DNA from 2 places in the Cryobacterium sp. Hz9 genome. Region 1 is predicted to be linked to the other one. Evidence: predicted binding sites of a transcription regulator. Region 1 holds the regulator's gene; the other holds the start of a gene.
The links. Region 1 encodes LexA, which represses DNA repair genes until DNA is damaged. Its sites were predicted from a motif close to TCGAACANNTGTTCGA; they were not measured.
Positions count from the first base shown of each region.

Region 1 (3,412 bases):
CCCTACGGCAGCCTCGATGACGCCCTGCCGGAACTCGCCGCCACCGCCGTTGAAGCGATTGGCCTCGACCTGGTGCGGGGCACCCTGCCGGAGGCGGTGCCCGGGCTGGCCGGGAAAACTCTGGTCGCCGGGGTGATCGACGGGCACAACATCTGGCGCGGCGACCTGGCCGCCGCCTTCGAAGCCGCCGAGAGCGTGCGGACGCTGTCCGACTCAGTCTCGGTGTCCACCTCGACGTCCCTGCTGCACGTGCCGCACGATGTGCTCGATGAAACGTCGCTCCCGGGTACGCTGATGAGCTGGTTGGCCTTCGCCGACCAAAAGGTCGGCCAGGTCGCGACGCTCGCGCTCGGCCTCACCGCCGGGCGGGCCGCCATTGCGGCATCGCTGGCGGAGGCCGAGGCGGCCCTGGCAGCGCGGCGGAGCGCTCCCGGGGTGCGCGACGGAGCCGTGCGTGCCCGTGCCGCCGCACTAACCAACGCCGACTTCACCCGTGGAGCCTACGCCGATCGCCTGAGCGCCCAAGACGCGGCGCTGCAGCTGCCGCCGCTGCCAACGACCACGATCGGATCGTTCCCGCAGACTGCGGACATTCGCCGGGCACGCGCCCGATACCTCACGGGAACGCTCGCCGCCGACGACTACCGCGACCTGATGCGTGCCGAGATCGGCCGAGTCGTGGCGTTGCAGGAAGAGATCGGACTCGACGTGCTCGTGCACGGCGAACCCGAACGCAACGACATGGTGCAGTACTTCGCCGAGAACCTCGACGGGTTCGCCGTGACCGAGAACGGCTGGGTACAGTCCTATGGCAGTCGCTGCACCCGGCCATCCATTCTGTGGGGCGACGTGTCGCGCCCGGCACCGATCACGGTGGACTGGTCGGTATATACGCAGAGCCTCACTGCCAAGCCCGTCAAAGGCATGCTCACCGGGCCGGTGACGATACTGGCCTGGTCCTTCGTGCGCGATGACCAGCCACTCGGCGAGACGGCACGCCAGGTGGCCCTCGCTCTGCGCGATGAGATCGGCGACCTCGAGGCTGCGGGCATCCGGATCGTTCAAGTCGACGAGCCAGCCCTGCGCGAATTGTTGCCGCTGAAGGCGAAGGACCACGCCGACTACCTGGACTGGTCGGTCGGCTCATTCCGGCTCGCCACTTCCGGGGTAGCGGATGCGACCCAGATACACACACACCTCTGCTACTCGGAGTTCGGCGTTGTCATCGAAGCCATCCGAAACCTCGACGCCGACGTCACGAGCATTGAAGCGGCTCGGTCGCGCATGGAGGTCGTGCGTGAGATCAAGGCCGGCGGGTTCGACCACGGCATCGGGGCTGGCATCTACGACATCCACTCGCCCCGGGTGCCGAGCGTCGATGAACTGACGACGCTGCTCGACACCGCCCTGGAATCCATCCCCGAGCGTCAGGTTTGGGTGAACCCGGATTGCGGGCTGAAAACGCGCGGCTACGAGGAGACCGTGCAGTCGCTGCACAACATGCTCGCCGCGACCCGAGTTGTTCGCGAACGCCGCGGCGCGCAGGTCAGCGTCTGACTCGACCCGCCGCACGCTCCGACGGACAGTCTTGAGGCCCGATCACCGGTCGGTGGTCGGGCCTCTGGACTGCCTGTCGTGTTGCCTGAAATCAGGAAGCTAAACCGAGCGCAGTACCGCGACGACCTTGCCGAGGATGTCGGCAAAGTCGCCGACGATGGGTTCGAAGTTGCTGTTGCGCGGCAGTAGCCAGGTGTGCCCGTCGCGTTTGCGCAAAACCTTCACCGTGGCCTCGTTGTCGAGCATGGCCGCAACGATCTCGCCGTTCTCTGCGGTCTTCTGCTGGCGCACGACCACCCAGTCGCCGTCGCAAATCGCGGCATCGATCATCGACTCGCCGACAACCTTGAGCATGAACAACTCGCCCTGGCCCACGAGCTGACGGGGGAGCGGGAAAATCTCGTCAATCTGCTGATCTGCTGTGATGGGGATGCCAGCGGCAATGCGGCCGACGAGCGGAACCATTGCTGCATCACCGACCTGCACGCCCGGGTGGAAGCTGTCCTGGTCACTGCTGGCGACGTCTTCGGGGGCACGTGGAATTTCGATCAGCACTTCGAGCGCCCGCGGTCGATTCGGGTCCCGGCGCAGATACCCGCTGAGCTCGAGTTGGTTGAGCTGATGGGTCACGCTCGACAGCGAGGCGAGACCGACGGCGTCACCGATCTCGCGCATACTCGGCGGGTAGCCGCGCGAGCTCACCGACCGTTGAATCACGTCGAGAATGGCGAGCTGGCGTTGGCTCAAACTCTTACGGCGCCGAGTGCCGCCTTTGTCGCGGGTGCCGTTGGTGTCTCGTGTCACGATGAGCGCTCCTGAGGTCGGTCCCGCACGGTCTGAGCAGACGTGTCGCGGGGATGTCGGTGGTGTCTGGTTGAGTATGAATCAAGCAATCGTTCTATCGAAAGTTTATCCAGTTCTCGCCCCTGAAACAAACACTTATTCGAGTGTGTCGCGCGAAATTCCGGGCTTAAACCAGAAAAAGCTTGCATGTTCGATTGTTCGAAGTTATATTCGGAACATAGTTTCGTATTCGGTCCTCCCGGCCGAGGACCGGATACGAGACTCGCAGCCCGCCAACCTTGGAGGTTTGACATGACCACAGCATCTGCAACCGCACGACCGCTCTCTGCCGTAGCGCACACACCCGTCACCCGTCTGCGCCTCACCCGTCGTGGTCGAGTAGTGCTGACGGCCCTCACTGCCGTGCCGCTCGTGCTCGCTGCCGTCGTCTTCTCCCTCAACGGGGGACCGGCCGGCGCGTCGGATTCGGCCACGGGGCTTGATCTCATGTCGTACACGACCGAATCCGGCGTTGTCGCGACGCTGGCATACTCGCCCACCGACGTCGGTTCCGCCGTCTTCATGACGGTCGAGCCCGGCCAGACCCTCTGGGACCTCGCCGAAGAGATCTCTCCGGCTGCCGACCCGCGCGACGTTGTGGCGGAGATCAAGCGATTGAACGCCCTGGCCGTCGAAACCCTGCAGCCGGGCCAGCGCCTGCAGGTCCCCGCCAACTCGTAACACGCAAAGCCGTGCGAGGCACGGAGCCGGAACACGGCGCGTAGTAGAGGGTCGTAGCATGGAACCTGTGACCAGTCTCGAAGATCTTCCGCTCCGCGCCAACCTGCAAGGCTTGACACCCTACGGAGCTCCGCAATTGCACGTTCCGGTGGCACTGAACGTCAACGAGAACACGCATCCCGTTCCCGAGGCGGTTGCTCGCGATATCCTCGCCGACCTGGCCGAGGCCATTCGCACGGTCAACCGGTATCCCGACCGTGAATTCACCGCCCTGCGCGAGGCACTGGCCCGGTACCTCGGCGAAGGACTCATCGCCGACAACATCTGGGCG
Region 1 covers NZ_SOFC01000011.1:33,144-36,555, reverse strand. Annotated here, with positions in the region: gene metE (5-methyltetrahydropteroyltriglutamate--homocysteine S-methyltransferase) at 1-1,557, shown strand, start outside; gene lexA (transcriptional repressor LexA) at 1,657-2,364, opposite strand; gene E3N85_RS04480 (LysM peptidoglycan-binding domain-containing protein) at 2,653-3,081, shown strand; gene E3N85_RS04475 (histidinol-phosphate transaminase) at 3,140-3,412, shown strand, end outside.

Region 2 (3,412 bases), on a different contig from region 1:
CTGCTGGACCAGATGACCGGGTAACCCTAGAGACATAATTTCCCCCTCGCTAAGTATGCCACCGGGCTGCGACCGAGCCGTGTGGGCGCGGGTGGCGGACGCCGGGGGGGCGTGCGGGCGGGGTTGGGGGCGTGTGGGTGCGGGGGCGGACGCCGGGGGCGCGTGCGGTCGCGGTTACCGGGGTCAGAACAATGTGGGCGCCCATTCGGGCGGTAGTTCGGCGGCGATCAGGGATGGGCGAGCCGTGTTCACCGGGCTCCCGACCGCGCTACCTACCACTAGCTGGGCAAGGTCACTAGCGGCTGCCGGGGTGGGCGCGAAGTGGGGCGGCTTGCGGGTGGCTGGTGGGGGCATCCGTTCTGGGGACGCCGGGAGCGCGCTCGACCGCACGCCACCGGTGGAGGGGTCGACGACTCCGCGTTCGAGCCCGTGCGCGCGGATGAGCGGTCTGATGCGGGCGGCGAGCCAGGTGCGATACTCCTTGGGCGCGTATTGACCGCCGGCGTAGAGCTCCCGGTATCGGCCGACAAGCTCGGGGTGGTCGCGGGCCAGCCACTGCAGGTACCAGTCTTTGACGGCGGGCTTGAGGTTCAGCCCGGAGTAGAGCACGCTCGTGGCTCCGGCCGCTTTGGCCTGCCGCAGGGCCTCGTCGAGGTGGGCGCGAGTGTCGGTGAGGAACGGCAGAATGGGCATGAGAAAGATGCCACAGTCGAGTCCGCGTTCGCGCACCGCGGTGACCGTGGCCAGGCGTGCCTTCGTGGTGGGGGTGCCGGGCTCAACCGACTGCTGCAGCCCGGCACGCGGTCCATCGTCGGGAAGTCCTGCCTTGGGCAGTCCATCGTCGGGCAGTCCTTCGTCATAGATGGCGATCGACATGGCGAGGTCGACCGGAACACGCGCGCTCGCCTCGACGAGCAGGTCGAGGTCGCGGCGCAGCAGCGTTCCCTTGGTGAGGATGGAGATGGGGGTTTTACTGTCGGCGAGGGCCGCGATGATGCCGGGCATGAGCCGGTAGCGTCCCTCGGCACGCTGGTACGGGTCGGTGTTGGTACCGAGGGCCACCGGATGCCGCCCCCAGGTAGGTTTCGCGAGTTCTTTTCGTAAGACCTCGGCCACGTTGACCTTCACGATGATCTCGCTGTCGAAATCTTTGCCGGCGTCGAGGTCGAGGTACTGGTGGGTGGGCCGCGCGAAGCAATAGGTGCAGGCGTGTGAACAGCCGCGGTAGGGGTTGATCGTATAGCCGAACGGCAGCGCGCTCTGCCCGGGTACGTGGTTCAGCGCCGACTTGGCGAGGATCTCGTGGAACGTGATGCCGGCGAACTCGGGCGTCTGCACGCTGCGGACGAGGTTGTTCAGGCGGGCGAGGCCAGGCAGCGCTCCAACGTGCTCGGTCTGTAGTTTCTGTTCGTTCCACCGCATGCTTCAAGTCGAACACAGCTACGAGTGAAATGCAAGCTGTCCCCCAAAAAACCGGATGTTCGACATCCGCTCTGGACCAAGTCGCAGTATTGTTCCGTCATGCACCCCCTCTCGATGGCACCCGCATGACCCGGCTGCGACGCAGCGACCCGACCCGGCCGGGGTATGCTCGGCGGCGCTCGGGTACCGGCTTCAGCTACCGCGACCCGGCCGGGGGGCCCGTCACCGAGAAAGAATTACGGGAGCGGTTCGCGGCCCTCGCGATACCGCCGGCCTGGACCGACGTGTGGATCTCACCGCACCCCAACGGTCATATTCAAGCGATCGGCGTCGATGCTGCCGGGCGCCGCCAATACATCTACCATCCGGTCTGGCGCGAACAGAAGGACCGCCTGAAGTTCGAGCGTGCACTGCAGCTGGCCGAATCGCTTCCACGGGTGCGCGGCCAGGTCACCCGGGAGTTGCGCGGCGACGGCCCGCCGCGCACCCGGGCGCTCGCCGCTGCGTTCCGCATCCTCGACCGGGCCTCGCTGCGCATCGGTAGCGAGCGTTACGCCGACACCTATGGCAGCCACGGACTTTCGACACTGCTCTGTTCGCACGTCATGGTGCGAGGCGACGTGGTGCGGCTGAATTTTCCGGCCAAGAGTGGGCAGCAATTTCAGGGCGTGATAGCGGATGCCGACCTCGCGACCTACCTGCGCCCCCGACTGCGCGACCGCCCGGAAGCGCCCCTGCTGTCGTGGGTATCGGATGATGTCGAGAGCGCCGTGTCGGCGGCCGACATCAACGATTTCATCAAGGAACGCACCGGGGGCGAATTCACCGCGAAAGACTTTCGCACCCTGCGGGGCACAGCCGCTGCTGCGCAGAGCCTGGCCCAGAGCTTCGCACAGAGCTTGTCGGCAGGAACCGTGCCGTTGTCATCCCTGGCACGGCCGCCGAGCGCAGCAACCCGGAGCCGTCGCGCCGACGACCGCGCCATTGCCGAAGCGATGCGGCAGGCCGCCGATGCGCTCGGCAACACACCGGCGATCGCGCGCACGAGTTACGTCGATCCGCGCGTTGTCGACCTGTTTCGGGCGGGTGAAACCATCAACCCCGCGGGGCGAGTCTCGGTCGAAACGGCGCTGCGCGCTTTGCTCCTCGGCGACGGTGCATGATTCTCGGTGCGGGCTCCCGGTGCGGTGCGGGATATTTTCCCTGAATAGCACCTGTTCGGGGTATAACTTGATTGCCGCCCGTTGACCCCCGGAAAGGTATTGCAGTGACCCACGATTCTGACCCCATAGACCAACCACCACTCGACGCTCCCGATACCGGGCCTGATGCCGGGCCAGATGCGCCGAGCTCCCCCAGTAATCCCGACCAGCTCGTGGGACCGGACGGCCCCAACGGCCCCGCAGAGGAACACGCGGAGGAACGCGCCCAGGAACCCGCCGATTCCGCCGTTCCAGTCCCCAGCGCGAGCACCGGTCCCGACGGGCCAGCCCCGGGCGAGGCCGGGTCGACCGCCGGTGAAGCCTCTGCGGCGTCCCCGGCCGATCCGGACAGCGACGCCGAGGACGACCAGGACAACCTCGACAACGAAGCGAACCGGGATGCCGATTACACGGACGCCCCCGACCCCGGCCCCGACGACACGGCATCGAACCCGGATCTAATCGGTCACGGGGCGGACGAGGAAGACCCCGCACTGGCGGAACCAACCGCCTAGACCCATCACCCCAAAGGAGTACCCATGAAAGGCAAACTACTGTTTCTCGCTGGCACCGCGACGGGTTTCGTGCTCGGATCCCGGTCCGGACGCCAGGCCTACGACCGCCTCAGTGCGAAAGCCCACGCGTTGTGGGGCGAACCCGGCACACAGAAGGTCGTTTCGCAGGCTGAGTCCATCGCCCGCGACGCCGCATCCGTGGCCCAAACCAGGGTGAGCGGCCTGCTCGACCGCACCGAGGCGTCCGACAAAAAAGAGAAGCACGCAACCAAG
Region 2 covers NZ_SOFC01000014.1:108,917-112,328, forward strand. Annotated here, with positions in the region: gene E3N85_RS07330 (sensor histidine kinase) at 1-36, opposite strand, end outside; gene E3N85_RS07335 (Rv2578c family radical SAM protein) at 184-1,422, opposite strand; gene E3N85_RS07340 (DNA topoisomerase IB) at 1,548-2,585, shown strand; gene E3N85_RS07345 (hypothetical protein) at 2,690-3,139, shown strand; gene E3N85_RS07350 (hypothetical protein) at 3,164-3,412, shown strand, end outside.
Region 2: E3N85_RS07335 (Rv2578c family radical SAM protein) is a predicted target of LexA. The motif match lies at 1,470-1,485, and genes of this name have one in related genera.